Regions from separate parts of the Mesorhizobium sp. M7D.F.Ca.US.005.01.1.1 genome, predicted to be linked through region 2. Evidence: predicted binding sites of a transcription regulator. Region 2 holds the regulator's gene; each other region holds the start of a gene.
The links. The regulator LexA, encoded in region 2, represses DNA repair genes until DNA is damaged. The targets are predictions, from matches to a motif close to TGTTCNNNNTGTGTTCNG.

Region 1 (10,720 bases), 2.2 Mb from region 2:
ATAGTCGCGCACGGCGGCAAGCTCGGCGTCGCGCTTCCACCACTCCCCAAAGACCCGCTCGGGCCCGTCGGCGCGCTTGACTCGCCGACGGATGCCTCTCCAGGTAAAGCTCGCCGGCGGATGATCCGGCAGCAGCGCTATCGCCTCGATGAGCTCAGGCACGGCAAACAAACGAGCGGGGCGCGGCCAATGGTCTGGCCATGCGTCGCCGGTTTCCGCAGACGCGGGGGCCACCCGCCGAAACGATCGCTCGGGCACGTCGCTTGCCACCGGCGTAAACCGATAGAGCATCTCCTCGCCGACGCGATTGCCGAGTATGTCGATCAGGTCGGAAATGTCAGTATCTCGTTGCTCGATGAGTGACGAAATGGTCTGCCTAGGTGTCAGCGGTTCAGCCAGGGGCGCGGACAAACGTATCAACTCGATGCCGAAGCCCGGATCGACCGTCTCGATCTTGTCGCAGAGCAGTCGTGTCAGCCGTTTCACATCGCGGACCGGCAAGGCCGTGCCGACGCGAATGGCTTCGATGCGATTATCGACGCGGTAGAGCAGCAGATCGAGCCGCCGGGCGCCGAGGCCTTTGGTCTCGAGCTCGATACTCAGCGCTTGAACAAGCTTGCCGACACAGCGTGCGATTGTCTCGGCCGCACCGATTGGCTCGCCAAAGGCACGTTTGACCTCGACCATTTCGGCTGGCCGCACTGGCTCTATCGGCTCTGAGAGGCGGCCAGCAGCCTGGTCGAGACGGCGACACAATTCCGGGCCGAAGCGCAGGGTCAGTGGCGCGCGCGGCTGCTTCAAAAGCTCGCCTACCCTGTCGAAACCCAAAACACGCAGACCGCCGACGATCGCATCGGGCAATCGCAGTGCCGCGATGGGCAGAGGGAGGATCGCTTCGCAGGTTGCGTTGACGGTGACCAGGCTGACGGTCCGGTTGACGTATCGCGCGACAGCGTGTGCGGCGCCCCAGCTATCGGCCATCGCTGCCCGCGCCGAGAAGCCGACCTGGCTGAGACGTTCGACCATATCGGTCAGCATCATCTGTTCGCCGCCATGAAGGTGATCGGCGCCCATGGTGTCCATGACCAATCCGTCCGGAGGATCCACAGCGACCATCGGCGCGTACCGCCGCAATGCCCACAGGGCCAGCCGCTCCAATGCCTCCGCGTCGGCATCGGGCTCCGCGTTCATAACCACCAGCCCCTGAACCAGAGCCTGCGCCTTCGTCGCAGGCATTCCGACGCGCAGCCCTGCTTCCAGCGCTGCGCGATCCGCGGCAACCACCAGGCGACGGTTGCCCTGCCGTCCAACCAGCACCATCGGCTTATCCGGTGGCGGCGAGACGTCGCCCAATTTCCTTCTGAGACGGTCTGTCGACCAGCTTGGAAGGAAGAGCGAGACGACCCTTGGCATCACAAGCCTCCACTTCGATATCGAGCGTTTCGCCTCCACGAGATCGGATCAGTTCCAGTTGCCATCGTGCCCGGCCGACGCCCGGCACAGGCAGCGGTCGCGACGGCAAGACAGAAACGCGCCAGCGCGTGACGGACGCCGTCGGCTGCCCAAAATCGGCAGCTTCGGTCTGGCGGCGCCAGCGGCGGATGGCGATGCCCATCGCGCCGGAGCCTTCCGATGCAAGCTGCAAACGGCGCGAGGCCGTCATCGACAGACGGGCAACCTCAGCGACCACAGCCCCAAGCCCGACGTGCCGCAGACCTTCCTCGAAGCAGGCGAGCAGTGATTTGTCGTCACCGGCTTCGACATAGATCACCCGGTCGGGGTGAAGTCCGATCTGGGCGATTGCCGGCGCAAACAGGTCCTGACGCGTCACGCACCACAGCACCTTGCCTTGCGTCCTGGCTGCAATGCCGGCCGCAAAAAGCGACGCGGCAGCGCCATCGATTGCACCATTGCCGCCGCCGGCAACTTCATGGAGAGCACCAAGCGCCAAACCGCCCCCCGGCAGGTGGCTGTCGATCGGCGCGATGCCGAAGGGGAGCACCGTTCGTTCGCGCACATTGCCGCCTTCGAGACGCGCAATGCGAGTTCGGAGATCGGAAATGGCCGCGTTTGGCGCCGATGCACTCATCTGTCCCCTGAACGCGAAAAGCTGATGGTATGTTCCTCATTTGTTCTCTTCCTAATAAAGAGTCAATGGCATGGTGAGGTGGCGTTGCGGAAGAAACGTTGGCGCGACCGCCTCGTGACACCGATAGCGTCGTTTGCCGACAGCACGAGGCCACGATGCCGCGTTGGACGTCGCGTCGGCGACTGCCGGCGCCCAGAGGAGAAACGGCGCATAAACCGCAGTCCTATGCGCGTCCGGAATTGCGGACATTGTCGCGCGTGGGACGGAGGAAATTCGCCCCCGCCGCGGCCGGTTAACAGGACACCCGTAGGAGCGTCAGCATAGCGCCGGCCGCAGGACGGGACGCGGGACCGACTGTCCCCGTCCGCGGTGGTCCGCGTGTAGCATCGGCCATGAATGCAGTTGCCTTTGGGAACTGAGCACAGATCATCGACCGTCGGCCAGTGTGCCATCTATTTGAAAAAACGTGGCTATTTCGCCGTTGTCAAGAGTCTATTGACAGCAATGTTCTTATTTTGTTCACTGTCGGGATGATTGCTACAGGAGGCGAACCATGGAACTTCGCTTGAACATTGAAGGTGCAACGCCCGAGGAACTGGCACGCGGTGTCGCAGCAGCCGAAGCAGTCTTCGCGCGGGCCGGCATTACCGCTTTGCAAGGCGCGGAAGGTTTGTTCGCGTTGGAAGGGTGGGACATCAAAGGCTTTCCGGAAGACGACCAGCCAACCGAGGACGAGGACCAGGCTGCTTCGGTCTGGATGGAAGCCGACGAGGCTGCGACAATTGCATGTTGTGCGGGCTGGCCGGAGGACAAAGTTCCGCGCCATCAGATCATGGAACTGATCGACGTTCCCCGAACGAGATTGCAAGCCGAGGGGCTTCCGGACACGTGGCCGGCGCGCAGGCAGCTCTACCCGGACGTCGTCAAACGGCTGGAGGTTACTGCAGGCCCGGACCGCCAGATCGATTTCGATATTGCCTTCGTTCTTGGTTGGGTGCCGGAGCGGCCGACACTGGATCGGGTGGAGCCGCTTTCGGAAGATGGTGACCGTATTCCCTTCTTCACCAGCGACCTTGCCCAGGTCGAAGAAATGGCTCGCAAGGCGCTCAAGGACTGGACGATTGAAATTGGCAGGGATCCCTATGATGCCCACGTTTTCGACCCTGCAGCCGCCGACGACGGTGACGAATTGCGCATGGCGGCGTGGCGCGATTTCGACGGCTCCCTGCTTATGGAGAAGCCGCCGGCAAATCCTGCAATCGCACTGACCCTGGCAATGATGCGCGGCCAGTCGATGCATTTCGAATAGTGGTGAACGGGTTACACGGCCGCCATCGTCCATGGCGACTGTCATGGATTGAACGCTCGCATCGCCACATCGGGGCCATTGACTGGGCAAGCAATACTCTTCGATTTCGATGATGGCGGTTATGGCTACCTGGCCTACGATCTAGGCGTCCACCTATGGGCGCAAGTGTCCTTCGGGCGGCGAAGGCATGCCATGTGGCATGCCTTCGACGAAGGCTATAGATCGGTGCGATCCTTATCTCCGGCAGGCGAAGCAGCGGTGCCGATCTTCGTTGCCATCCGACATATCTGGTTAATGGGAGAATACGCGACCAAGGTAGACGAGTGGGGATCGGAGAACCTGCCAAGTGCGTGGCTCAGAAACCATGTGGCGTTCCTCCTGGGTTGGGAGGGTGACAAGTTATCGCCAGCGCTTCTATGACGTGCGTGGCGAGACTGGCGACCTGTGCTTGCGGAAGCCTCCGTGTGACCTGCGCTGGCGAGCCTAGAAAAGTATCATTGTGTCACTGCCTTGCTTGTCAGAAGCGGACCGGCAGCACCTACGGTGTTGCAGCTTTTTTTTACCGGCAGGGTGTTCGAGTAGAGGGCCCGAGCAAGTGCTATTCGCGCCAGTCCGATAGCGGCTTTCCGGTAAGATTTCACTTTTGTCCTGACTGCGGCTCGACCGTTTTTTGGGAGCCTCAGCGCAAGCCGGACCTAATTGCAGTCGGCGTTGGTTCGTTTGCCGATCCAGGCTTCCCCGCGCCAACACAGGCCGTTTATGATCAGTACCGGCATCCGTGGGTCAACGGTACCAACTGAAGACCCCGTCACAAACACTCTGAGCTTCAACCGCAGCCGAGTTTTCACATAGCCTCGGCAGTAAGCGGTCGTCCGCTAAGAACCAGGCTCCGAAGCGCGCCGATCGAGAAGGGCGGCGTACTCGCGCGGCAGATAATTTCCTAGCAACGGTTCGTGATCGCAGGACCGTCTTGCAACCGCTAACCACAAAATATCGACCATTTCAAAAGTCTCATTTGAAACCTACTATAAAGTAGGTTAATACTCGAGGATGAAATCAAGCGTAAAGAAACGGCTACGCGGGCCGGAGCGGCGGACCCTTATTCTGGCTGCGGCTTTGGCTGAGTTTGCCCGATCAGGATATGAAGGCGCGTCGATGGATGCGATTGCGGTTGCATCAGGCATCTCCAAGCCGGTTCTGTACGATCACTTCCCCTCCAAGCAGCACATGTTCGGCGCGGTGCTGGAAACGGTTCGGGAACAGTTGTTGGCGCAAGGCTCCGAAGCAGCGCTTCTGCCGGAAGATGACGAACATAGGTTTCGGACAGCGATTGCGGGCTTTTTCAGCTTCGTGAAGGACAACCCTGATGCCATCAAAGTCCTGCTGCTCGTGCCCTACGGGGCACATGAATCGTTGGAAGCTTCGCGGGCCGTCCAGAAGGGAGCTTCCGCCGGGATTGCGAAATTCCTGACCCCACTGCTGCGTGGGCAAACACCGCAAGATATCGAAGTTGCAGCCGAGTTTCTGAAACGAGGGCTCCATGCCCTTGCGGAGTGGTGGCTTGGCCATCCCGAGGTTTCCATCACGCATATGATCGAGTTGGGCGTGGCGTTGTCGTGGTCAGGGATCGGCTCGTTGGAATTGAAGGAGTCGGGACAGGTCGCGTCGCGACGCAGGCCAAAATGGGCTCGGTAGACGGGCCATCGGCCGCGCCAGATTCACGGTCGGACCAGGAGGTCCGTTGAAAGGAGGGTGTCATGGGCATCACCTCGGAAGCTCAAGCGAGAACGCGCGCGTTCGCGCGGGTCCTTGGCCCATTCTTTTTCATTGTTCCCGCCACGATTGCGGTTCGCGCCCCTGAACTGAAAGAGATGCTCGCGGACTTCGCCGAACATCCGATTTGGCCGTGGATGCTTGGAGCGTTGTTACTGCTCTGGGGACTGATCATCATTGGTTTTCACCAACACTGGCGAAGCCCGTCCGCGATTGCAATTTCCCTGCTGGGCTGGTTTCTCGCGCTTCGCGGTCTCACTCTGTTGGCCATGCCACAATTGATCACCCAGGGTGCCACCGCCTCGATGGATGCGATTGCGTTGGTTCGTCTCGGTTTCGGAGCCTTTTCGCTTCTCGGACTCTGGCTCACCTATGTCGGCTGGATCGCCAAACCGAACTCGTGAGCCCAGCAAGCGATCGCCAAGCGATCGAGGGCTGGTCAAGAGCCATAGCCGCGCTTGAGCAACGTTCCGGCCAGGGCGCCGGCCGGCAGGAGGCGAAATTGCAAAAAGACGATGAGGCCGAGGATCGTCGCCTTGAGGGCGCGCGTGAGCAATTGCATCATGTCCGCTCACTGTGCCGGCAGCGGCAATCCATGTAGCCGGAGAAAGGTTAGTTTGCCGTCTTCACGTATTTTCGGGAATGCAGACCATCTCCACAACCGCGAAAGCGTCCCAGAACCTGGCTCGTATCGCCTCTCCTCTAGAAAGTCAGAAGCGCTATCACTATAAGAAGCAGTGAGCGCTAGGATATAGCGCTTATTGAATGCTTCGACCCAGGCTTCGACAAGCTCAGGCGGTTTCATGTTCGTTCCCTTCTACAGGCCAATCAGCGAGAGCCAGACGACCAGGCCCATCAGGCACCAGCCGATATGCCTGCCACGGCTGGCGACAGCGTTGCCGATGGCTGCATAGCCGTAGGCTACGACGGCCGCCGCGATGATCCAGCGCCGGGCGGTCTCGGATCCCAGGGCTGGCGCCGCGATTAGCAGCATACCGATGCAGATCCAGTCGATGGTGCTTGCCTGCCAGACTATGCGGAACAGGCGCTGGTTTCGGCGTGACTCGATGTGGACCTCCGGAAACACCCGCAATTCGGCGATTGCGCCGTGCACGATGGCGACGACGATCGCCAACGCGCCAGCGATCTGAAGTGCAAGATCTCTCATGGGTCACCTCTTTCGTTGGCGGCTCTATGCGGCATAGCCACGCTTGAGCAGCATGGTGGCGGCACGATCGAATTCTTCCGCCGAAGGCATGGCGAAATCGAGCGCGTCGGCGTAGCGCGCGATGATGTTGAAGACCGTAGCCACGGCGATCGCGTCCTGCAGAGCATATTCCGTCACCCCTGATCGAAGGGCTGCCGCTGCGTGTTCCGCCGACAACTCCATGGGCCGAAGCGTCATGATCTCGAGGAACGCCAGCGTTGCCTTGAGAGCCGGGGAAATCGGCGCGGAGCGGAAATCGGCGAGCACGGCATCGACCGATGGGCGTTTCATCGTCTTCGCCGCTACGGCGCCGTGGGCGCCAATGCAAAAGGCGCTCGCATTCCATTTCGCGACCATGGCGGCCATCAGCTCGCGCTCTGCGACGCTCCATGGGCTCGGACCGCGCATGGCCGCGTGCGTCCATGAGCCCATTGGCGTGCTGAAGAACTCCTTGTGGTAGAACGCCACGCGAGCGGCATCCGGCAACCGCATCCCTGAAACCATCGAAATGAAGCCGATAAGCAGGCGGTTGGTGATGGTGTCACCCCGATCGATTTCAGGTAGACGCATGACCGGCCTCCTCCAGAGCTTTGATCGCGCGCTCCCAGCGCAGTAGGGCTGCTCCGGTCGCAGCGGCCGCGATCAGCTCGAAGGCGGCCTTCTCGCTTCGGACGGCCGCCAGGACATTCGCCACCTGTGCGTCCGTCGTGCCGGATGCCGCCTCGCCGATCTGACGGGCGAGATTGTCGTATGGCGCTTCTATCGGTGGGCCGCCTGCCGCTCTTGCTGCGACACGCTGGCGCAATGCCGGATCCGTCTCGCCCGGGCCCTGGAGGACCCGCCGTTTCAGTGTTTCAGCAAATGCAGGATGATCGGATCGATCGGATTTCACCGCTAAATGCTCCCATGCATGGGCATTTTCATAAAGATGCGTGAGGCGCGATTGGTCGCGTGGACTTGACTTCGTTGGCACCAGTATTAACCTACTATGAAGTAGGTTATCAAGCCGTGGAGGTGAACCATGCGCATTTTTGTTGCAGGCGCGACGGGCGCCGTTGGACGCCATTTGGTTCCACGTTTGGTCAGCGGCGGGCACAACGTGGTCGGACTGACGCGAACGCCAGCCAAGACCGGTCTCTTGCGAGACCTCGGTGCCGAACCAGTCGTTGCCGATGCGCTCAATCAGAAGGCCATTCACGCTGCGGTCGTCGCCGCACGCCCGGATGTGATCGTGCATCAACTGACGGATTTGAAAGGCGCGTCGGACCTGCGCCAATTCGACCGCGCTTTCGCAAACAGCAACCAACTGCGGACCACCGGAACCGACCATCTGCTCGCGGCCGCGCGCGACTGCGGCGTGAAGCGGATGGTCGCGCAAAGCTTCTGCGGGTGGCCTTATGCTCGGGTCGGCGGATATGTGAAAACCGAGGACGATCCGCTCGACGACAATCCGCCGCAAGAGCATCGTGGCACGCTCGACGCCATCCGCAATCTTGAGCACGCCGTGACGACTACGCCGGGGATCACTGGCGTCGCGTTACGTTATGGCGGGTTTTATGGCCCCGACACCGGCGTCTTCGATCCGCCCATGATCGAACAGATCCGCAAGCGCCGCACGCCGCTGATTGGTGGCGGCACGGCTTGGTGGTCCTTCCTGCATATCGCAGATGCCGCGGAAGCGACGGCGGTCGCGGTCGAGCGTGGCGACGGCATCTACAATATCGTCGACGACGATCCTGCGCCGGTGCATGACTGGCTCCCCGAACTCGCCACGATGCTCGGCGCAAAGCCGCCGTTCCGTGTGCCGGCTTGGCTTGGCCGACTGGCGGCGGGAGAGCACGTCGTCGTCATGATGACGGAATCGCGGGCGGGATCGAACGCCAAGGCCAAGCGCGAACTCGGATGGTCGCCGCGCCATCCCTCGTGGCGCCAGGGATTTGCCGAGATCATTCAAAATGAAGCGCGGACGGCCGCATAGATCGAAACGCGCTTCATCAGGGTGCTTCAACTAGCGGCGGCTCATCGCAAGGCTGCTCCCGGCGATGAAAGGATCAGACAAAAAATTGAGGCGGTCGATCCTAACCTGGTGGAATGGATCGTGCGAAGTAGCCAGAATGCTAGATTAGGCCCATACTCAGCCCATGAAGCCGCCAGTTCCAGATGATCTCGCCAACGACAACGGCAAGCCACAAGATCACCTAGCAGCCGTCACGGCGGCCTTACACAAGGCAATTGAGGGGCTGGACGCACCGGCTGCGTTGCTGGTGGATGCTTTGGCCGCCAAGCCGCCTCTAGGCGCTACCCAGCCGTAGCTGCATCCCTAAGTCTGAATTCAAAATAGCGAGGGCGAAGCTGGGTTGGCAGCATCACGACAAGATCGGTGACCCGTATCCATTTGGCGCAAGAGCCTCGCAGGGTAACCCTATGTCCCCGGGCTTTCTCCGCCGCCTCGAACGGGGTTCGCCCTTGGGCGTCGCACGTCGAAAGAATGGACGCCCCGTCCATTTCTTCCACGCGGTAATTCTTCATGGAGTGCCTCGCCAGCCATCCCGCGACAATGAAGCTATCGGAATATTAGATGCATCTCAAGTTTGGCTCGGCTGGCGCTATCCAGCCGTAGAGGAATGGCCGGTGCAGTGGGGAGCCCCCCGCCTAGGGGCAGCGGACCACACCGGCCGCTTTAGCGGGAAAAGCCCCCGCGCTGCCTAAGCTACGGTTGCGTGAGCAGTCGCGCAATTGTCAGTCCGATCCAGCCGTAGGGATTCGCGTGCCGCTTTCGGATATTAACTATAATACGGCAGGACTAAAGTCTTGTGCGTTGCTTTCGAAGGTCTGACGTAACCGCTTTGGTTCCGTTCTTGTCCCTTGGACGTTCCGTTATATTAGTCAAATCCAATATGCAGCCGGTTTGGTACCGTTCACACCTTTCGGACAACGCCGCGAAGTAGATTGATCTTCCTCAGTCGCGATGTTAGCAATAGCTAATGAACAGTCCCAGGTACCTTGTCTATTCGCCCCCGGTGGCGGGGCTTCCCTTCCTGGCCGTCGCCATTGTCGATGGCAGCACGATGATGGTCCCATTCGAAACACGAGCGAAAGCAGTGGAATGTAACCGAGCTTCTTCTGGGCGTCTCGATCTCATCGAGCGTGCAGACTTGGGAACCCGGCAATAATATAAACCCCGCCGCCCCATTCACGGCAGCGACGGGGCGCCCCTAGGGATTAGCGGGACTTGCTGAGGCGTTGGAACCCCTGCCGCCAATGAACCGAGCCAAAATGTCTTAAGGTTCGTCCCTCGCGCTAGGCGCAGGCCATCCGTGGGAACAGGCCGGCACGGGTAGCCCCTTTGGGTCTAGGCCCTCGTACCGGCGGCCGTGCGGGTGGGCATGTTGGGATGTGATGTGTGGCCCCGCGCTCTGCACTTTATGCTAAATAAGTGCTCTCGCAATTGAGCCAAAAGGCTTACCGGCCTGTTGGAGGCCGCGACCACGTGGTGTGCTACTAGATGAGATCGACTTCCTTCCCGGTAACGTCGCGAAGGGCTTTCAACCGCAACCTCATGCAGGGCAAGGATCTGTCGGTAGTGCTCGCTATGGGCGATATAAACGGCTTCACAGCCCTAGCGCTTCCGCGCCCATCACCCAATCGTGAAGAAGTCGCTTATCTAAGCAGCATCTAATTTCTTGTTTGGAGATCATAGTGAGTGTGCAGCCACAACACAGGCTGCCAACAACCAGGGAAGAGACAATTTCCATGAACATCAGAACCGTCTGCTTAGGAGCACTTGCAGCATCTATCTTGGCTGGTGCAGCGATAGCCGGGGCTCTCGATGAGCCGAAGATGATGGCGCCGTTCTTCACGGACGCGAGCATGAAGACGATGAAGTCTGACGCCGACATGAAGAAGGTCTGGGCGGGCATGGCCAAAGGCGACCAAGCCATGATGATGAAGGAATGCAACGACGCGGCGATGAGCAAGCCTCACGCCCAGTTCTGCGAAAAATTGAAGGCCCTCGGCGGCTCGAAATAGTCGCAACTTTTAGTCTGATGGCGGGGCGTTCCCCGCCATCAGCGGCAGCTCGGCATATCGCATTGCAGTTCTCAGGCCTCCGCGCCATGGCTGAGGCGGGACCAGCGGCCGCGCACTTTCCTGCGCTCCTGCCCGGAATCACTCTCAGTGCAGCCCGCTTCCCTTCCTCACGCGCCGGCCGGTAAACTTCCATGGCAGGGATCGTCGACCAGACGAAGTCGCGTCCGCGAATGAGTCAACCGCTTCTCTTACTACGACGCATTGCCTCGAAGATCACTTCGAAGACGCTAGCGACCTCGCCATTGATTTCATC
Region 2 (10,720 bases):
GCAACGGCGGCACGAAGCCTCCTCAAAAGCAGGACCTTTAGATCCACCACATCCGGCCAGGCGCCTCGCGCACTGGCCGTCCAGCAGATGGGATAGCGGCGACATGCTTGGGCCTTCAGCGCATATCGACACGTTCACGCGCGATCACCTGCCGCCGCCGGAGCAATGGCCCGATATCCTGCTCGATGGCTTTGACTATCCCGAACGCCTCAACGCCGGCGTCGAACTGACCGACAGGCTGGTCGAGAAAGGCCTGGGCGACCATACCGCGCTGATCGGCAATGGCCGCCGCCGCACCTACAAGGAACTGTCCGACTGGACGAACAGGCTGGCCCACGCGCTGGTCGAGAATTATGGCGTCAAGCCGGGCAACCGGGTGCTGATCCGTTCGGCCAACAACCCCGCAATGGTCGCCTGCTGGCTGGCTGCCACCAAGGTCGGCGCCGTGGTCGTCAACACCATGCCGATGCTGCGCGCCGGCGAACTCGCCAAGATCGTCGACAAGGCGGAAATCACGGTCGCGCTCTGCGACACCAGGTTGATGGACGAGATGACCGCCTGCGCCAAGGACAGCGCATTCCTCAAGCAGGTCATCGGCTTCGACGGCACCGCCAACCACGATGCCGAACTGGATCGTGCCGCGCTCGACAAGCCGGTGACACTCACTGCCGTCAACACAGGCCGCGACGATGTCGCGCTGCTCGGCTTCACCTCGGGTACGACAGGCGTGCCGAAGGCGACGATGCATTTCCACCGCGACCTCCTGATCATCGCCGACGCCTATGCCCGCGAAATCCTCCAGGTGACGCCGGACGACATCTTTGTCGGCTCGCCGCCGCTGGCCTTCACCTTCGGCCTTGGCGGGCTCGCCATCTTCCCGCTGCGCTTCGGTGCGGCGGCAACGCTGCTGGAGCAGGCGACGCCGCCCAACATGATCCACATCATCGAAACCTACAAAGCGACGATCTCCTTCACCGCGCCGACCGCCTACCGCGCCATGCTGAAGGCCATGGATGAAGGAGCCGACCTGTCATCGCTGCGCGTCGCCGTTTCGGCCGGCGAAACCTTGCCCGCTCCGGTTTTCGAGGAGTGGACGCAAAAGACCGGCAAGCCGATCCTCGACGGCATCGGCGCCACCGAAATGCTGCACATCTTCATCTCCAACCGCTTTGACGACATGAAGCCCGCGTCGACCGGCAAGCCGGTGGGCGGCTATGAGGCGCGCATCGTCGATGACGAGATGCGCGAGGTGCCGCGCGGCACAACCGGCAGGCTGGCGGTGCGCGGCCCGACCGGCTGCCGCTACATGGCCGACAACAGGCAGAAGGAATACGTCCGCGACGGCTGGAACCTCACCGGCGACACCTTCACGCAGGACGAAGACGGGTTCTTCCATTTCGCCGCGCGCTCCGACGACATGATCGTCAGCGCCGGCTACAACATCGCCGGCCCCGAGGTCGAGGCAGCACTGCTGTCGCATCCCGACGTCGCCGAATGCGCGGTGATCGGCGCAGACGATGCCGAACGCGGCCAGATCGTCGAGGCGCATGTCGTGCTGGCGCAGGGCGTGGCGCCTGACGCGTTGACCACCAAGCGCCTGCAGGACCACGTCAAGGCAACGATCGCGCCCTACAAATACCCGCGATCGGTGAAATTCATCGCCGCTCTGCCCAAGACCCAGACCGGCAAGATCCAGCGCTTCCGGCTGCGCACGGAGAAAATCAATTGAGCGAGCCATACGATCCGGCGTCCGAAGGCGCACAGATGTCGTTCAAGGAGCGCATGTCCTACAGCGACTACCTGCACCTTGAGAAAGTGCTGGAGGCCCAGACGCCGCTGTCGTCGGCGCACGACGAGATGCTGTTCATTATCCAGCATCAAACCTCCGAACTGTGGATGAAGCTCGCTTTGCACGAGATTGGCGCTGCGATCCGTTCTATCCGCGCCGACCGGCTCGAGCCGAGCTTCAAGATGCTGTCGCGCGTCGCCCGCATCTTCGAGCAGTTGAACAACGCCTGGGACGTGCTGCGGACGATGACCCCCAGCGAATACACCGAGTTCCGCGACGCGCTCGGCCAGTCCTCGGGTTTTCAGTCCTGGCAGTATCGCGCCATCGAGTTCATGGCCGGCAACCGCAACCTCGCCATGCTCGGGCCGCACAAGCACCGGCCTGACCTCAGCGGAAAGCTGGAGGCGATCCTGGCCGAGCCATCGCTCTACGACGAAGCGCTGCTGCTTCTGGCGCGCAACGGATTCGACATCGGCACTGATGCCAGGCGCACGGACTGGCGTGAAACGCGAACCGAAAATGAAGAGGTTCTGGTCGCCTGGCAGACCATTTACCGTGATCCGCAGCGTTACTGGATGTTCTACGAACTGGCCGAGAAGCTGGTCGACTTCGAGGACTATTTCCGCCGGTGGCGCTTCAACCACGTCACCACGGTCGAGCGCATCATCGGCCTGAAACGCGGCACCGGCGGCACGTCGGGTGCTTCGTATCTCAAGAAGATGCTCGAGGTCGTGCTGTTCCCGGAGTTGTGGACGGTCCGCACCCGGCTCTGACATCATCGAAATGAAAACAAGCTCACTGAGGGGACGCTCTGTGGCGGAAAACCTTCGCGAACAACCGAGGACTGACCATGGGTGGAATTCCTGATCTCGCTGCAATCGAAGCGATGGATGCCACGGATCCGCTGCGTGCCATGCGCCATCGTTTCATTCTGCCGGAAGGCGTGATCTATCTCGACGGCAATTCACTTGGGGCAGCGTCTCATGCCGTTTTTGGCGAGCTGCAGCAGGCGGCGACCCAGGAATGGGCCCAGGGTCTCATCCGGGCCTGGAATACAGCCGGATGGTTCGAGATGCCGATCGAACTCGGTGACCAGCTCGGGCGCCTGATAGGAGCCGGGGCCGGCCAGACCGTCGTCTGCGACACGACGTCGACCAACATCTACAAGGTGTTGCATGCGGCGCTGGAGATGCGGCCCGGCCGGTTGGCCATCGTCGCCGAGGGCGACAGTTTTCCCACCGACCTGTACATCGCCGAAGGCGTGGCCTCGACCCGGGATGGCGTCCTGCTGCGCCTCGCGGGCGTCGACGCGCCAACCATCGAAGAACTGATCGACGAAAGCGTCGCGGTGGTGCTGGTCAACCACGTCAATTACAAATCGGGTGAACTGCGCGACATGGCGGCGCTGACGCGTAAGGCTCATGCGGCCGGAGCGCTGGTCGTCTGGGATCTATGCCACACCGCCGGCGCTCTGCCGGTCGAGCTCGATCACGCAAATGCCGACTTCGCCATCGGCTGCACCTACAAGTACCTCAACGGCGGTCCGGGCGCGCCGGCCTTCATCTATGCCGCCCGGCGCCACCACGGCGAGATCAGCCAGCCACTCAGCGGCTGGTGGGGGCATGCGCGGCCCTTTGCCTTCGAACAGGGTTACGTGGCCGGCACCGGTATCCGCCGCTTTCTGTGCGGCACGCAGCCGGTCCTGTCGATGCGGGCGCTCAAGGGTGCGCTTGCCATCTGGAACGACGTCGACATGGCGGCATTGCGAAAGAAAAGCGTCGCGCTGACCGAACTGTTCATCCAGCTCGTCGAAGCAAAGTGCGGCGCCTATGGTCTCACGCTGGAGACCACCCGCGACACGACCAGCCGCGGCAGCCAGGTGTCGTTCCTTCACGATCATGGCTATCAAATCATGCGGGCGCTGATCGAGCGTGGCGTGATCGGTGATTTCCGCGCGCCATCGACCATCCGTTTCGGCTTCACGCCGCTCTATGTCGGCTACAAGGATGTGTGGCTGGCGGTCGAGGTGCTGGAAGACATTCTGCGCACGGGTGCATGGAAGGACCAGCGTTTCGCCGTCAAGGAGGCCGTTACCTAACGCAGCCGTCTCGACGATCTGTTGTCATAGACTCTCCCCTTGGTCGGATGACGAAGAGACGAATTTCCAGCTCGCACATGCGTTCGTTGCTGGTGGCCAGTGCAGGCTACAATAATTAACCAAGGTTGGCGTTTTGGCTTCGTTTCGTTCACGGCAAACGAAAGCTGGAAAGCCCACCGTCGAGGGGCCTGTCGGCAGCCATGCCAGGCCTGATCTCGGGATGGGCCACAGGCTATTAACCATAACAATTTCAATGTCGGAAAGCGCACTGCGACGGCATGCAGGCGTCGACGAGATCCGCTTGCAACCGCGGAATAATTTCCGCCACCTTAACAAATTCATTAAACTTTAAACGGTTGCAGAACACAACTGGAACAGATAGTGTTTGTTCTGGGTTTGTTTTTCTGATTCTGGTTTCAGGTACCCTGGGGGCCGCCATGCTGACGCGCAAGCAACACGAACTGCTGATGTTCATCCATGAACGCCTGAAGGAAAGCGGCATTCCGCCATCCTTCGATGAGATGAAGGAGGCGCTCGATCTTGCCTCCAAATCCGGGATTCACCGGCTGATTACGGCACTGGAGGAGCGCGGCTTCATTCGCCGGCTGCCCAACCGGGCACGCGCGCTGGAAGTGCTGCGGCTGCCGGATTCGATCGCGCCCGGCCTCAACGCGGCAAAAAAATTCTCGCCAAGCGTCATCCAGGGCAGTCTTGGTCAAGGCGGCCTTGGCCGGCAGATCAAGCCGGCGCTTTCGCGGATGTCTTCGGCCGGCAATGACGACGACGTGGTCTCCGCGGTGTCGATCCCGGTGATGGGCCGCATCGCTGCCGGTGTGCCGATCGACGCCATTCAGCATCAGACGCATTCGATCTCGGTGCCGCCGGACATGATCATGGGCGGCGAGCACTATGCGCTGGAGGTCAAGGGCGACTCGATGATCGAGGCCGGCATTTTCGACGGCGACACCGTCATCATCCGCAATGCCGACACGGCGAGCCCCGGCGAAATCATCGTGGCGCTGGTCGATGAAGAGGAAGCGACGCTGAAGCGGTTCCGCCGCAAGGGCGCCTCGATTGCTCTCGAAGCCGCCAATCCGGCCTATGAAACCCGTATTTTCGGGCCGGACAGGGTCAAGGTGCAAGGCAAGCTCGTCGGCCTGATCCGCCGCTACTGAGGCAGCTGCGGTTTAACCACTGGCTTCTCGGGTCTCTTGAAGGGCGGCAGTCCCCTCGCCTCGCGTGAGAATTTGCGTTGTTCATGCCAAGGCCGGTAGGGCCTGTCCACCGCGAAGCTGACGGTTGCCGGCGCGGTCGCCGACTGGCGATCGAAGAAGACGGCAGCACTGCCTTTGCGAGCCAGTTGTCGCTTGGTGATGACGAGAACCAGCGGATCGTGACAAGCGTCATAGGCCGTCGCGTCATTGATTACGATCAGCCCGGCGAAGCCGCAGGCTTTCCACGTGTCCTTGCGATCCTCGACATAAGCAATGATCGCGCCGGACGTGTGCTTGGCGAGACAAACGCCTGACGTGCAATAGAACGGCGATCCCGGCGGCAGTTCCGGGGCATCCGCGATCTCGAATTGTGCGTCTCCTTGGGTGAAGACTTCCGGCACGACGATGGTTTCGGATGTCAGTGCGCGCTTCCAGTTGTCGACGGTGAATTCGTTCGGCCGTGCGCGGCTGACGGCGAACTCGCCGCCGCCGATCGGCAACGCAACCAGTCGAGCGTCCTCGGAGATCAGCACGTCGGGTGTGCGCGTATCCGAAACGGTCAGCAGGCCGGCAAGCGCGAAGGGAAGAGCGGCGAGCCGCAGCCATGTCGTCGCCATCGTCGCGATGACCAGGGCAATCGCCACCAGCAGGACAGACTGCTGCGAAATCAATCCGACTCCATCGACGGGCGAACGCTCGGAAATCCATCCGGACATGGCGATCATCGCGGTCAGGCCCTTGCCCATCACATAAAGGAATGGACCATCGGCGCCGAAGGGCATCGCCAGCGCACTGAGGACGGCGAAAGGCATGACAACTAGTGACACGATTGGCATGATGGCCAGATTGGCGAACAGGCTTAGCGGCGACACACGCTGAAAATGCCAGATAGCAAACAGCGCCGTGGCGCCGCCGGCGATGATGGATGTCATGGCCAAGCCGCCCGCCGCCAGCAGGAATTTTCGCGTCAGGAAGCCGGGCAAGGATCGCTTCGGCGGCGGCGGTCTGGTTTTCCCCGCGCGATGATCCGACCAGCCGGCATAGGCGCCGACAAGTGCTGCGGTTGCCGCGAAGGACATCTGGAAGCTCGGGCCGACCACCTCGTGCGGCGACACCACGATGACGGCGATCGCCGAGATCGCCAGATTGCGCATGGTGAGTGCCGCCCGATCGAACAGAACGGCAATCAGCATCACCGCCAGCATGATGAAGCTGCGCTCGGCGGCAACGACGACGCCAGAGATGATGAGATAGGCAGCGATCGAGAACAGTGCCGCGGCGGCGGCATATTTCTTGACCGGACGACGCGCGGAAAAGTCGGGAAACAAGGCGAAGGCGCCGCGCAGCAGACCCATGATGGTGCCGGCGACCAGCGCCATGTGCAGTCCTGAAATGGAGATGATGTGGTAGATGCCGGTACGCCGCATCGCTTCATTGATTTCATCGGGAATGCCGGCGCGCACGCCGACGATCAGCGCCGCGGCGATCTCACCTTCGGCGCCACCAATGCTGGCCCTGATGTGGTCGGCAATCGCTTCTCGGGCATTTTCTACGCTTGAGGAAAGGCGGGCCGATAGCGGCATGTCGCCGTCATCGGTGACGACAAGCTTTGGATTGCCGAGAAAGAACCCGCTGCCGCCGATGCCGGCGAAATAACTGTCAAAGGAGAAGTCGTAGCTTTCCGGCCGCACCGGACCGGTCGGCGGCAACAACTTGGCATATCCAATGATCAGGGATCCGGCTGTCATGTCTGCCGGGATCTTGCGTGCCGAAAGCCGCACCCGCTCCGGCATATAGCGCAATTTCGGCCTTGCGGTCGAAGTCACGTCGATGGTCAGCCGGATGCGGCCGCTCTCCATCTGGTCGATCGAGACGACTCGGCCGGTCACCTGCGTCGAGATTTCCGACCCCAGCATCTGCGTGCCCGCGCGCCACGTTTCGACCTTTGCGGCGAGTAGCCCGAGCGCACACAGCAGCGCGGCCATGAAGCACAGATGGGTCTTCGGCCATGAACGGGAGACCAGCGCACAGAGCGCCGCCAGGGCGACGACCGCGACGGGCTTGGCAAAGTCAGGCTCCGCCGTCAGCGAAAAATAGCCGATCGCTCCGATCGCCAGGCAGACCGGCACCAGCAGGAAGGCCACGCCTCGGTCGAGTTCCAGGCCCGCTGCTGTGGCTACGCTATGGCGCAAGCGAGGCAGCGAAATCCGGCCGATTTGCCGGCGCACGCGCACGATCCTGCCGGTTTCGGCAACTGGAACAGAGGCGCCGACATCCGCTTGTAACGGCGCTTTGCCGGGAGCCGGCACGAGGGGCGACGGCGGCGGCAGCGGGGCTGGCAGAGGCGCAAAAAGCGACCGTTCGCTGACGCCAATGACAGCGTCCTCGCCCTGATCCGAGCCCCAGCCTCGTCCAGCCATCGGGTCTGCCCCTTGCGCCCTCGACACCCTATGCTACATGAACGCCAACCGCGCGAAAGTCCGCGCGACAGCACCCGCTTCAGATGGTTTCCGAGAGTTCCATGTCCGACAAGGTCGTCACCCGTTTTGCCCCCTCGCCCACCGGCTACCTGCATATAGGCGGCGCGCGCACGGCGCTGTTCAACTGGCTGTATGCAAAGCACACCGATGGCACGATGCTGCTGCGCATCGAGGACACCGACCGCGAACGCTCCAACGAAGCCGCGACCGCTGCCATTCTCGACGGGCTTTCCTGGCTCGGCCTTACCTGGGACGACGAGCCGGTGTCGCAGTTCGAGCGTGCGCCGCGCCACCGCGAGGTGGCCGAGGAGCTCGTGCGCATGGGCAAGGCCTATTATTGCTACGCGACGCCGGCCGAGCTGGAGGCGATGCGCGAGGCCGCCAGAGCCAAGGGCCTGCCGCCCCGCTATGACGGCCGCTGGCGTGACCGCGACCCCTCAGAGGCTCCTGCAGGCGCCAAGGGCGCCATCCGCATCAAAGCGCCGACCGAGGGCGAGACCATCGTCCATGACCGCGTCCAGGGCGAGGTGCGCTTTCCCAACAAGGATCTCGACGACTTCATCATCCTGCGTTCGGACGGCAATCCGACCTACATGCATGCCGTCGTCGTCGACGATCATGACATGGGCGTCACCCACATCATCCGTGGCGACGACCATTTGACCAATGCCGCCCGTCAGACCGTGATCTATGACGCCATGGGCTGGGACGTGCCGTCCATGTCGCATATCCCGCTGATCCACGGCGCCGACGGTGCCAAGCTGTCGAAACGGCACGGCGCGCTTGGCGTCGAGGCCTATCGCGCCATGGGCTACCTGCCGGAGGCGCTGCTCAACTACCTGGCGCGTCTCGGCTGGAGCCATGGCGACGACGAGATCATGTCGATCACGGACATGATTTCCTGGTTCGACATCGGCGATGTCAACAAGGGCGCGGCCCGCTTCGATTTCGCCAAGCTGGAAGCCATCAACGGCGCGCATATGCGCCGCATGAGCGATGCCGAGCTGTTCGATATCTTCATCGCCACCCTGCCCTATCTGGAGGGTGGCCCGGCAATGGCCTCGCGCTTGAACGACGCCAACAAGGCGCAGTTGCTGGCAGCACTTCCGGGCCTGAAGGAGCGCGCCAAAACGCTGGTCGAACTCGTCGATGGCGCAGCCTTCCTGTTTGCCACGCGACCGCTGCCGATCGATGACAAGGCCGCCCTTCTGCTCAATGACGATGCCCGCAAGATCCTGCGCGGTGCTCACGAAGCTTTGAACGGGCTTACAGGTGACTGGACGGCCGCTGCAGCGGAGGCCGCGATCCGCGAGGTTGCACTCGCTGGTGGCCACAAGCTCGGCGCCGTGGCCCAGCCTTTGCGCGCCGCTTTGACCGGCAAGAGCACCTCGCCGGGTGTGTTCGATGTGCTCGCCGTGCTCGGCCGCGAGGAAAGCCTGGCGCGCATAACCGATCAAATCGATTAGGAGCAAACTGGCCCAAGAAGATTGGCATTGAAAGGCGGGTTTCGCAGTGCAACATTAGGCCTTGGCCCAATCTGGCACGCACCTCCTGAAATGCGGTGGCGAATACGCGCATTGCGGTGATTTCGAAGTGTCGCTTTGCAAGATTTTGCCTTTGCCGGCATGAGGAAACAACAAGGAGTTTGCAATGACCGAAGCTGCGAAAAAACTGGATTTGGGCGGCAAGACCCAGGAGGCCACGGCAACGCTTGAATTCGCCGGCAAGACTCACGAATTCAAGGTGCGAAGCGGTTCGGTCGGGCCTGATGTCATCGACATCGCCTCGCTCTACTCCACCACCGGCGCCTTCACCTACGATCCCGGCTTCACCTCGACGGCAAGCTGCGAATCCGAAATCACCTTCATCGACGGCGACGCCGGCATCCTGTTGCACCGCGGCTATCCGATCGACCAGTTGGCCGAACACGGCGACTTCCTCGAGGTCTGCTATCTCCTGCTCTACGGCGAATTGCCGACCAAGGCGCAGAAGGACGATTTCGATTATCGCGTGACGCGCCACACCATGGTGCATGAGCAGATGTCGCGCTTCTTCACCGGCTTCCGCCGTGACGCGCATCCGATGGCGGTGATGTGCGGCGTGGTCGGCGCGCTGTCGGCCTTCTACCATGACTCCACCGACATCTCCGACCCTTACCAGCGCATGGTCGCCTCCATGCGGCTGATCGCCAAGATGCCGACGATCGCGGCGATGGCCTATAAATACCACATCGGCCAGCCCTTCATTTACCCGAAGAACGAGCTGAATTTCGCTGCCAACTTCCTGCACATGTGCTTTGCCGTGCCGTGCGAGGAGTACAAGATCAATCCAGTGCTGGCGCGCGCCATGGAGCGCATCTTCATACTTCACGCCGATCACGAACAGAACGCCTCGACCTCGACCGTTCGTCTCGCCGGATCGTCGGGCGCCAACCCGTTCGCCTGTATCGCTGCCGGCATCGCATGCCTTTGGGGCCCGGCGCATGGTGGTGCAAACGAAGCGGCGCTCAACATGCTGGGCGAGATCGGCCATGTCGATCACATCCCGGAGTTCATCGCCCGCGCCAAGGACAAGGACGACCCGTTCCGGCTGATGGGCTTTGGCCACCGTGTCTACAAGAACTACGATCCGCGCGCCAAGATCATGCAGAAGACCGCGCACGAGGTTCTGGGCGAGCTTGGCATCAAGGACGATCCGCTGCTCGACATCGCCATGGAACTGGAAAAGATCGCGCTGACAGATTCCTATTTCATCGAGAAGAAGCTCTACCCGAACGTCGACTTCTATTCCGGCATCACGCTGAAGGCGCTGGGCTTCCCCACCACCATGTTCACCGTGCTGTTCGCGGTCGCCCGCACCGTCGGCTGGATCGCGCAGTGGAAGGAGATGATCGAGGACCCACGCCAGAAGATCGGCCGCCCGCGCCAGCTCTATACCGGTGCGCCGGAGCGTGACTATGTGCCGATCGCAAAGCGGTGATCGAGGCTTTCTGGATTGAAGAAGGCGCCCGTCAGGGCGCCTTTTTTATGTGACGCAGCACAACGCCCGCCGCGATCTCGCCTGAAGGCTTGTTGGTCGCCATGCGCCGCGCGATCTCGGCGAAGCCCTGCTTCTGCCAGGCGCGCATCCCACTGTCTGC
Region 3 (10,720 bases), 2.9 Mb from region 2:
GCCTTGACCTCGACGGCCGGCTTCGGCTCGGAACGGTAGCCAAGACCTTTGAGGATTTCTTCCATGTCGTCGGCTGTAGCGCCGAGGATCGACATCATTGGCGGCGTCACCATGAAGGATTGGCCGTCATAGGCGCCATCCGGGCGCTGGCCGAGGCCGGGCTTCCAGTTGGTCGCCGGGCGGATCAGGTCGGCCAGCCGTTCCAGAATGTCGATGCGCACGGCGCGGCGGCCGAGATTGCGGTAGCCGGCCAGCTTGTAGAAGGTCTTGTCGAAGGCCGGGTCGATGACCACAGAGGTGCGACCCGAGGCGAGCGCATGGACCACGTCGCCAAAGCCTGGCTTGTCCTTGCCGTCGTTCTTCAGCGCCCACAGCAGCGTCACCAGCCCCGCAGGCGCCGGCTTGATCAGCGCCGGCACGAAGACATGGTAGGCGCCGAAGCGCACGCCAAGTCGGCGAAGCGCGGCGCGGCCTTCCTGGTCGAGCGACTTCATCTCCTCGGCGATGTCGCGGCGGTTGATGAGACCGAAATTCTCGACCAGCTGAAAGGCGATGCCACGGCCGATGCCGGAAATCTGGTCGGCGTTCTTCAGGTCGACCAGCGGCTTCAGCAGCGACTCGATCTGGAAATTGACGAAACGCTCGGCACGCGCGGCGACCTTGTCGCGCGCCGGGCCGGTCAGCTGTTCGTCGGCGAGCAGCACTAGGCGCGGCTTCAACGCGTCTTCGCCCGAGACCAGCGTACCGATCGGCGCGCCGATCCAGCGCAGCGTGCCGTCCGAGCCAAGCGCGATGTCGCCATTGGCCGAGGCGCCGAAGCGTTCGGCGCGTGCCTCGAATTCGGCGGCCAGCGCCTTCTGGGCAGCGCTGCGCACCGCCTTGGCGTCTTCGCCGCCGGCGGTCTGATCAGCGGTGAAGCGGAACCCTTGCAACTCGCCGACATGGTGGCCTTCGACAAGGACGGTTCCGGTAGGACTAATTTCGGCTTCAGGCATGGTATTTTCTCTAAGGCGCCGCATGAGGACGGAAGTCCTGCGGTCTACGAAGCGTTTCGTCAACCGCTCATGCAGCGCATCCGACAATCTGTCTTCGATTTCGCGCGTCTTTTCCTGCCAGTGTGCCTGATCGGCCAGCCAGCCGGGCCGGTTCGACACGAATGTCCAGGTGCGGATCTGGGCAATGCGATGCGACAGCGTGTCAATATCGCCCTCCGTTGTGTCGGCGCGGCGCACCTGCTCGGCCATGTAATTCTCGTCGACATGGCCGTGGCGTGCGAGGTCCGTGTAGATGGAGGCAATGAGGTCGGCATGCTGGGCCGGTGCGATCTTGCGGTAGTCGGGCAGCGCGCAGGCTTCCCACAGCAGCGCCACCCGTTTGGCATTGGTGGCGAGTGCGCGGATGTCCTCGTCGCGCGACAGATGCTCGAGTGCCTGCGCGTCGACGGCAGGCAATGCCCGCGTCAGGCCCTCGACCGGGGCGTTGGTTTCAATCGAGCGCTTCAGCGCATCGAGGCTAGCAAAGTCGAAATGCGCGGTGCGCCACTGCAGCACCTTCACCGGATCGAAATCATGGCCTTCGATCTTCTTGATCAGCTCCTCGTCCAGGGGGTCGACCTGACCGGTGACGCCGAAGGTACCGTCGCGCAGATGCCGGCCGGCACGGCCGGCGATCTGGCCAAGCTCGGCCGCCGTCAGGTTGCGATACTGGAAGCCATCGAACTTGCGGTTCTGGGCGAAGGCGACGTGGTCGAGATCGAGGTTGAGGCCCATGCCGATGGCGTCGGTGGCAATGAGATAGTCGACATCGCCGGACTGGAATAGTGCCACCTGGGCGTTGCGGGTGCGCGGCGAGAGCGCGCCGAGCACGACGGCGGCACCGCCTTGCTGGCGGCGGATGAGTTCCGCGATGGCGTAGACCTCGTCGGCGGAGAAGGCGACGATCGCCGTGCGCCGCGGCAGGCGTGTCAGCTTCTTCGAACCGGCATAGGCAAGATGCGACAGCCTTGGCCGCGTCACCACCGAGACCCCCCTCAGCAGGCGCTGCAAGATGCCGTGCATGGTGGCCGCACCCAGCAGCAGCGTCTCCTGGCGGCCGCGCAAATGCAGGATGCGGTCTGTAAAGATGTGGCCGCGCTCAAGGTCGCCGGCAAGCTGCACCTCGTCGATGGCGACGAAGGCGGCGTCGGTCTCGCGCGGCATGGCTTCGACGGTGCAGACCGAATATCTGGCGTCCGGCGGCTGGATCTTTTCCTCGCCGGTGATCAGCGCGACCTTGTGGGCGCCGACCTTTTCGCAGACACGGGCGTAGACTTCACGCGCCAGCAGCCTGAGCGGCAGGCCGATGATGCCGCTCTCATGCGCCACCATGCGCTCGATGGCGAGATGGGTCTTGCCGGTGTTGGTCGGCCCAAGCACGGCGGTCACGTCGCGGCCCGACAGGATCAGCGGCTCGGTGTGTTTGGGCTGGATGTTCATCGACCTAGAATAAGGCTTCTGGGACCTGGAAATAAGGCTTTCTGGCCTCTGGTTGTCGGGAGCGTGCCTCAAGTGGCGCGTATGACAGGCGACACATAGGGATTTCGGGCGCGAAGCGAAAGCGGAATGTTCCGCCAGCGGCCAGAAGGTGTTTTTGTCAAGCTCACAATCGGCTGCGGATTAACAGATAGAACGAGTCTGGAACGAATCAGCGACGAATCAGTGACTCCTGCAGATTCAGCTTTTGTTCACGGCTACATGTGGATTTTGCGACCGCGAGTCGCACCACATGCTGAATCGCTGAACTGGCCCGTTTGATGCTAAGAGGGCGTTGTCGTTAACCTTTGCCGATGAACGATCATATTGGCTTGGCGCACCTCGGCCAAGATTATGAAATTGTTGATCTTTCTTAATCGACGTTAAGGAACTGGCTGGCGATTCCGGCTGTCGTCGTTAACGTTCCGCTCAAAGCCGGAACGAATCGGCGACGAATCAGCGATGCCGGAATTTTCTTGGTTTGTTCACCCCAATATCTTGTGTTGTGAACAGCTTATCCACCGAGAATCCACAGCTTGCGAAGCAGCTTTCGCACAGGGCAGCGGGTGGCTGTTAACCTCTGCGTGCCGGATTGGGTCAGCTGCCGTCGCGAGCACGTCAAAGGGATCATGCCGGCAACGAAAAACGGGCCAGTGTGCCGGCCCGTCGATCTCTCCACCTAAATCGCCACGTCGTCAGGCGAAGTATTGGCCGCCATTGGCTGTGATGGTCGAGCCGGTGATGAAGCCGGCATCTTCGGATGCGAGGAAGACGACGCAGCGCGCGATTTCTTCGGGCTCGCCGAGGCGGCCGACGGGGATCTGCGGAATGATACGCTCGTTGAGCACCTTCTCGTCGATCGCCTTGACCATCTCGGTGGCGATGTAGCCGGGGCAGATGACGTTGACGGTGATGCCCGCGCGCGCGCCCTCCTGAGCGAGAGCTTTGCTGAAACCGATGTCGCCGGCCTTGGCGGCGGAATAGTTGACCTGGCCGGCCTGGCCCTTCTGGCCGTTGATCGAGGAGATGGTGATGACGCGGCCGAACTTGCGGTCGCGCATGCCGCCCCACAGCGGATGCGTCATGTTGAAGACGCCGGACAGGTTGGTGTCGATGACCTCTTTCCACTGTTCACGCGTGATCTTGTGGAACATGGCGTCACGGGTGATGCCGGCATTGTTGACCAGCACCGAGACCGGGCCGAGATCGGCCTCGACCTGCTTGATGCCGGCGGCGCAGGCGTCATAGTCGGCGACGGACCATTTGTAGACCGGAATGCCGGTCTCGGCCTTGAATTTCGCCGCCGCTTCGTCATTGCCGGCATAGTTCGCGGCAACCGAATAGCCGACGGTCTTCAATGCGATCGAGATCGCCGCGCCGATACCGCGCGATCCGCCTGTGACGATTGCTACCTTGGTCATGCATTTCCCCTTTTTTGATATCGCCCTGTTGTCGGGCTTGGCAGGCACTGGATACAGAACGGGCGGCTCGCGCCGCCCGGGTTAGTGGCTTTCTTCAGAATGCTTCGACGCACATGGCGACGCCCATGCCGCCGCCGATGCATAGGGTGGCGAGGCCTTTCTTGGCGCCGCGACGGCGCATTTCGAAGACCAGCGTGTTGAAGACGCGGGCGCCCGACGCGCCGATCGGGTGGCCGATGGCAATGGCGCCGCCATTGACGTTGACGATCGAGGGATCCCAGCCCATGTCCTTATTGACGGCGCAGGCCTGGGCGGCAAAGGCTTCGTTGGCCTCGATCAGGTCGAGATCGCCGACCGACCAGCCGGCCTTTTCCAATGCCTTGCGCGAGGCGGGAATAGGTCCGGTGCCCATGATCTGCGGATCGACGCCGGCGGTTGCCCAGGACACGATGCGCGCCAGCGGGGTGATGCCGCGCCTCACCGCTTCCGCTTCGCTCATCAGCAGCGCGCCAGCGGCGCCGTCATTGATGCCGGAGGCATTGGCGGCGGTCACCGTGCCGTCCTTGTCGAAAGCCGGCTTCAGCTTGGTCATGGCGTCGATCGTGGCGCCGTGGCGGATGTATTCGTCCTGGTCGACGATGGTGTCGCCCTTCTTGCTCTTGATGGTGACGGCGACGATCTCGTCCTTGAACTTGCCGGCCTTCTGCGCGGCCTCCGCCTTGTTCTGCGAGGCGAGCGCAAACTGGTCCTGGTCTTCGCGGGTGATCTGGAACTGACGTGCGACGTTTTCGGCGGTGTTGCCCATGTGATAGCCGTTGAAGGCATCCCACAGCCCGTCCTTGATCATGGTGTCGATCAGCTTGAAGTCGCCCATCTTGACACCGGCGCGCAGGTGCTGGGCATGCGTCGAAAGCGACATCGATTCCTGGCCGCCGGCGATGATCACCTTGGCATCGCCGGTGGCGATCTGCTGCATGCCGAGCGCAATGGCGCGCAGGCCCGAGCCGCAAACCTGATTGAGGCCCCAGGCGGTGGTTTCCTTGGGCAGGCCGGCATTGATCGATGCTTGGCGGGCCGGGTTCTGACCCTGAGCGGCAGTCAGCACCTGACCGAGGATGACCTCGTCGACCTCACCTGGTTCGACACCGGCACGCGACAGCAATTCCCTGATGACGATGGCACCGAGCTCATGCGCCGGGGTGGCGGCGAAGGCGCCGTTGAAGGAACCGACCGGCGTGCGCGCTGCACTGGCAATGACGATGGAAGCGGACATTTTCTTCTCCAGACTTCAAAGGTGTTGTTCTGTCGTTGAGGACTTTTCTTGCCCTTTCCCAACCCCAAGTCAAACCGGAAATAGGCATGGCGCCCATGCGCGGCAAGCAGGTCGCGCCTTGCCGTGGCGGCCATTCGTCCATTGCTGCGCAGCATATTTTGCCCGCTATGCAGCATTTAGTGATCCCGCACTGCACAAACTGCTTGGAATTGTGAGGCTTTTGCGCATATCCTCAAAAAAGGCACAATCGTTATCGGCGGCTTACTCAGAGGCGCGCCGGTGTCCCTGGGAGGATGTAGATGGCCGCTAAAGACGATCCGATCATCATCAAGAAATACGCCAATCGCCGCCTCTACAACACCGGCACCAGCACCTATGTGACGCTCGAGGACCTCGCCGAGATGGTCAAGAAGGGCGAGGAGTTCACCGTCCAGGACGCCAAGACCGGCGACGACATCACGCATCCGGTGCTGACACAGATCATCTTCGAACTGGAGAACAAGGATGGGCAGAACATGCTGCCGATCCCGTTCCTGCGCCAGCTCATCGCCTATTACGGCGACCAGATGCAGATGATCGTGCCGAGCTTCCTCGAACAGTCGATGCTCGCCTTCTCCAAGGAGCAGGAGCGCTTTCGCGAGCAGATGAAGGGTGCGATCGGCAAATCGCCGCTCGACATGATGAAGATCACCACGCCGATCAAGGCGCTGGAGGAGCAGACACGCCGCAATATGGAAATGTTCCAGAATGCGATGCGGCTGTTCACGCCGTTCCCGCCCGCTGGCTCCGCGCCAGCGGCTGCGCCAACGCCCGAGCCGGCCAGGAAGGAAACGCAAGAAAAACCTGACGACCTTCAGGAGTTGAAGGATCAGATCGCGGCCATGCAGCGCAAGCTCGACACGATGTCGTGAGAATTACGGATCGAAAGATCCGATCGCAACGGCCCATCGGATTGCTGCGCCCTCTATCTGTTTGTTTGAGCATGATCGCTGGACAAACGGAAACCGTTTGTCCGTGAAAACCGGTACCCACTTTTCGGGATCATGCTCTAACTCTCTGTTTTGACGCAATTCCGGACGGAAAACCGTTTCACACTTTTTCCTGGAATTGCTCTAAGGCAGCACCCCCTCATAGCGGCCGCGCGGCCTGATGACACTTCCGCTTGTTATCTGTTCGACCGTGTGCGCGGCCCAGCCGACGCTGCGTGCGAGCGCAAACAGGCGGAACGGTGCATCGCGCGGCAAGGCAAGGCTGCGCGTCAGGGCGGCCAGCCCAAAGTCGACGTTGGGAAGCGCACCGGTAGCGGCAAGGGCAGCATCGCGCAGGGACGATAGTGTGCCGTCAACCTCGATCACCGACAGCAGCGCCGCCCCTCGGGGATCGCCGTCGGGATAGAGCTGATGACCGAATCCCGGCAGCGGCCGGTCATGGCTGAGCCAGCGCCGGATCGTCGCCTCAGCGCCATGTCGCGCCGCATCCTCGGCCAGTTGCATCACCGCCTCGCCGGCGCCGCCATGACGTGGCCCCGATAGCGTCGCGAGCCCAGCGAGCAGGCAAGCGGCCAGCGGCGCGCCGGTCGAGGCTGCGACGCGCGCGGCGAAGGTCGACGCATTCAGTTCATGATCGGCAAGCAGGACAAGCGCCCGGCGGATCGCGTCCGCGCCGCCAGCATCCACCAACCACTCCTGCGCCAGCCGCTGGTGGACCGGACCTGATCCCGCCGGCGCGCCCAGCGCGCCGGCCAGCACGCCGACCGCGTGCGCGGCATCGGCATGCAGCGAGGCGGCGCTGCGCCCAAGCGATGGGCGCCCCTGGCCGGCAAGCACGGCAAGTCGTGCAAAGGCCGAGGCTCGGCCAGGCTGATAGGGCGCATCCGGTGACGGTGCTTCGAAAGTCACCGGTTCAGGCAGAGCCCAGAGCACTGCGGCTGTTTCTTCCAATGTGGCATATGCAGAAAGCGCTGCGGCGTCCTGCCCGCGATAGATGAGTCGACCGTGCGAGACGGTCGAGATCGCCGTTGCGATCGACGGCTCACCCCAGGCGATCGCGCTTTCGGCGATAGCCGAAGGGCTGCGGCCGCGTGCCCGGCGGGTCGCCAGGGCTGCAATGTCGTCGGCGCGATACTGGCTGCGGCGCGGATCGGCGCGGTCGGGCCGCATGCCGATGCGCCCACGGCTGACATAGGCGTACAGCGTCTGTGCCCGCACCTTGAGGCGCTCGAGCGCTTCTTCCCTGGACAACCACTCGGACATATCGACCTTTGATATTGATTCTATTGATCAAGATTGATGGACATGTTGCCCAGCCTTATCTCCGATCTGGAAATGCTTCAAGGAGACAAGGCTATGGCGAATGGGCTCGATGACGTGGTAGCGGCGGAAACCGTGCTTTCCGACGTGGATGGTCTTGGCGGTCGTCTGACGATCCGAGGTCATTCGCTGCCGGAGCTGGCCGGCCGCTGGAACTATGCCCAGGTGGTGCGCCTGCTGCTCGACGGCTTCTTCGACGACCTTCACGGCGATGCGGACCTGACCCGGGCGCTAGGCCAAGCACGTGCGGACGTGTTTGAGCGGCTTTTGCCCTCGTTGCCCCTGCTGGCATCGCTCGATGTCTACAGTGCCATGCGCGCCGGCATGGCGCTGCTGCCGGACGGCGACAGGCTGACGGACGCCTTGCTGCTGATCGCGGCGCCCGCCGTGCTGACGCCGGCCTTGTTGCGCCTGCAGCGTGGCGAGGAGCCGATCGCGCCGGACAGCCGCGCCGACCATGCCGCCGACATGTTGCGGATGCTGAGCGGCAGCGTCGCCTCACCGGCACTGGCGAACGCGCTCGACACCTATCTGGTGACCGTCTGCGACCATGGCCTCAACGCATCGACCTTTGCCACCCGCGTGGTCGCTTCGACACTGGCCGGCCTGACATCGTCCGTGCTGGCCGGGCTTGGCGCGCTCAAGGGGCCGCTGCATGGCGGCGCGCCAGGGCCGGTGATCGAGATGCTGGATGCGATCGCGAAGCATAGCGATGCCGCCGGCTGGCTGCGCGACGAGGTCGCGCATGGCGAGCGCATCATGGGGTTCGGACATCGCATCTACCGCGTGCGCGATCCGCGCGCCGACGTGCTGAAAGCGGTCGTACGGCAACTCGGCGGCGAGGGCGAAACCGGCCGCCGGCTGGTCTTCGCGGAGACAGTGGAGCAAGCAGCGCTTGACGTGCTGCGGGTCGCCAAGCCGTCGCGCTCGCTGCAGACCAATGTCGAGTTCTACACCGCGCTGCTGCTGGAGGCGGCGGGCTTTCCACCGTCAGCCTTCAGCAATGTCTTTGCCGCCGGGCGTGTCGCCGGCTGGATTGCGCATGCACGCGAGCAGCAGACGACCGGACGGCTGATCCGTCCGCAGTCGCGTTATGTCGGGCCGGTGCCGGACCTCGTCGCCTGAGGCTTTTTTGTTTTGCAGGGAAGGACGGGGCGATCCAGCCGACGTCTTCCTGGGAGCGGTTGTGTGACCGCTCATGACGAAAATTTCATCTCGCCGCAAATTCTGGCCGCTGTTATTGCGTCGCATTGAGCATATATGCTGCACTGCAACATAAGTCCGCTCTTGCCGCAACCAGAGGATTCCGCCCTTGGCCGCCAGAAAAACCGCGATTATCACCGGCTCCACATCAGGCATTGGCTTGGCCATCGCCCAGGCGTTGGCGGCCGAAGGCCATAACGTCGTCGTCAACTCCTTCTCCGACACGGCCGCCGACCACGCCGTCGCCGATGCGATCGCCAGGCAGCACAAGGTGAAGACCGCCTACATCAAGGCCGACATGTCGAAGCCGGCCGAATGCCGGGCGCTGATCGCCAAGGCGGCTGAGACATTCGGGTCGGTCGATATTCTCGTCAACAATGCCGGCATCCAACATGTCGCGCCGGTGGAAGACTTCCCGATCGAGAAATGGGACGCCATCATCGCCATCAACCTGTCGTCGGCGTTCCACACTATCGCGGCAGTGATCCCGCTGATGAAAAAGGCCGGCGGCGGCCGGATCGTCAACATCGCCTCGGCACACGGCCTGGTCGCGTCACCGTTCAAGTCGGCCTATGTTTCGGCCAAGCACGGCATCATGGGATTGACCAAGACGGTCGCGCTCGAGTTAGCGCGTGAAAAAATCACCTGCAACGCCATCTGCCCGGGCTATGTGCTGACGCCGCTGGTCGAGGCGCAGATCCCCGACCAGATGAAAGCCCACAACATGGACCGCGAGACGGTCATCCGCGAGGTCATGCTGGACAAGCAGCCGACCAAGGAATTCGTCACGGTCGAGCAGATCGCGGCAGCGGCGGTATTCCTGTGTTCGGACGCGGCGGCGCAGGTCAACGGCACGCATCTCTCGGTCGACGGTGGCTGGACCGCCGCGTGAGGCGCAAAATTTTATCATCTACCCAAACAGACAGATCAAGGACGACGCCATGACGAAAAACGGCAAGGCGGAGGAAACGAAGAAGATCAACGTAGCGCTTCAGGGCGGCGGTTCGCACGGGGCCTTTTCCTGGGGCGTGCTCGACCGGCTGCTGGAGGACGGACGGCTGGAGATATCAGCGGTGTCCGGCACCAGCGCCGGCGCCATGAACGCGGTGGCGCTGGCCGACGGTTTTGTCCGCGGCGGTGTTGAAGGCGCACGGCAAAAACTCGACGATTTCTGGCGCGCGGTGGCGGCGAAAGGCCGGTTCAGCCCGGTGCAGCGCATGCCGTGGGATGTCGCCTGGGGCAACTGGTCGATCGAGAACACACCGGGCTATCTCTTCTTCGACACCATGTCGCGGGTGTTCTCGCCCTACGTCGCCAACCCGCTCGGCCTCAATCCGCTGCGCGACGTGGTTCAGCAGGAGATCGATTTCAAGAATGTCCGCGCCTGCAAGTCGATGGAACTGTTCATCTCGGCGACCAATGTCGAGACCGGACAGTTACGTGTCTTTTCCGATGGCGAGATCGACCTCGACACGGTGATGGCCTCGGCCTGTCTGCCGCAGCTGTTCCGTGCCGTCGAGATCAAGGGCGTGCCCTATTGGGATGGCGGCTATGGCGGCAACCCGGCGCTCTATCCGTTCTTCAAGACGGCGGCGACCGAGGACGTGCTTCTGGTGCAGATCAATCCAGTGGTGCGGGAGGGAACACCAAGGAGCGCCAACGAGATTCAGAACCGCATCGACGAGATCACCTTCAACGCCGGGCTGCTGCGCGAATTCCGCTCGATCGCCTTCGTCAAGGAGCTGATCGCCGCCGGCCGTCTGCCGCATGGCGAATACCGCGACATCCGCATGCATCGCATCGATGCCGATGAAGCGTTCAAGGACCTGTCGGCATCGTCCAAGGTCAATGCCGAATGGGCATTCCTGACTTATCTGCGCGATCTCGGCCGCACCGCCGCCAGCGACTGGCTGGAAGAGAATTACGACGCCGTCGGCAAGCGTCCAACGCTCGATCTCTCCGGCGAACTCGACGACGGCTTCAAGCCGGTGCGTGGTCCGGCAC

Region 1: the regulator LexA is predicted to act here: its motif matches at 2,120-2,137, upstream of EJ076_RS09595 (ImuA family protein).
Region 3: the regulator LexA is predicted to act here: its motif matches at 2,663-2,680, upstream of EJ076_RS34580 (helicase-related protein).

The regions. Positions count from the first base shown of each region.
Region 1 covers NZ_CP034453.1:2,011,675-2,022,394, reverse strand. The annotation lists gene EJ076_RS09600 (DUF6504 family protein) at 1-1,413, opposite strand, end outside; gene EJ076_RS09595 (ImuA family protein) at 1,325-2,089, opposite strand; gene EJ076_RS09590 (hypothetical protein) at 2,643-3,398, shown strand; partial or broken gene EJ076_RS09585 (phosphotransferase) at 3,429-3,818, shown strand; gene EJ076_RS09580 (GFA family protein) at 3,815-4,198, shown strand; gene EJ076_RS09575 (TetR/AcrR family transcriptional regulator) at 4,449-5,093, shown strand; gene EJ076_RS09570 (hypothetical protein) at 5,156-5,575, shown strand; gene EJ076_RS36005 (hypothetical protein) at 5,611-5,736, opposite strand; gene EJ076_RS09565 (hypothetical protein) at 5,989-6,339, opposite strand; gene EJ076_RS09560 (hypothetical protein) at 6,364-6,948, opposite strand; gene EJ076_RS09555 (hypothetical protein) at 6,935-7,351, opposite strand; gene EJ076_RS09550 (NAD(P)-dependent oxidoreductase) at 7,400-8,356, shown strand; gene EJ076_RS09545 (hypothetical protein) at 10,132-10,407, shown strand; gene EJ076_RS09540 (DUF768 domain-containing protein) at 10,643-10,720, opposite strand, start outside.
Region 2 covers NZ_CP034453.1:4,233,434-4,244,153, reverse strand. The annotation lists gene EJ076_RS20280 (AMP-binding protein) at 104-1,729, shown strand; gene kynA (tryptophan 2,3-dioxygenase) at 1,726-2,562, shown strand; gene kynU (kynureninase) at 2,640-3,887, shown strand; gene lexA (transcriptional repressor LexA) at 4,325-5,062, shown strand; gene EJ076_RS20260 (ComEC/Rec2 family competence protein) at 5,056-7,521, opposite strand; gene gltX (glutamate--tRNA ligase) at 7,623-9,047, shown strand; gene gltA (citrate synthase) at 9,232-10,560, shown strand; gene lpxB (lipid-A-disaccharide synthase) at 10,592-10,720, opposite strand, start outside.
Region 3 covers NZ_CP034453.1:7,089,076-7,099,795, reverse strand. The annotation lists gene EJ076_RS34580 (helicase-related protein) at 1-2,474, opposite strand, end outside; gene phbB (acetoacetyl-CoA reductase) at 3,206-3,931, opposite strand; gene EJ076_RS34570 (acetyl-CoA C-acetyltransferase) at 4,026-5,204, opposite strand; gene phaR (polyhydroxyalkanoate synthesis repressor PhaR) at 5,504-6,115, shown strand; gene EJ076_RS34560 (citrate synthase) at 6,317-7,456, opposite strand; gene EJ076_RS34555 (citrate synthase/methylcitrate synthase) at 7,550-8,638, shown strand; gene EJ076_RS34550 (3-hydroxybutyrate dehydrogenase) at 8,817-9,608, shown strand; gene EJ076_RS34545 (patatin-like phospholipase family protein) at 9,658-10,720, shown strand, end outside.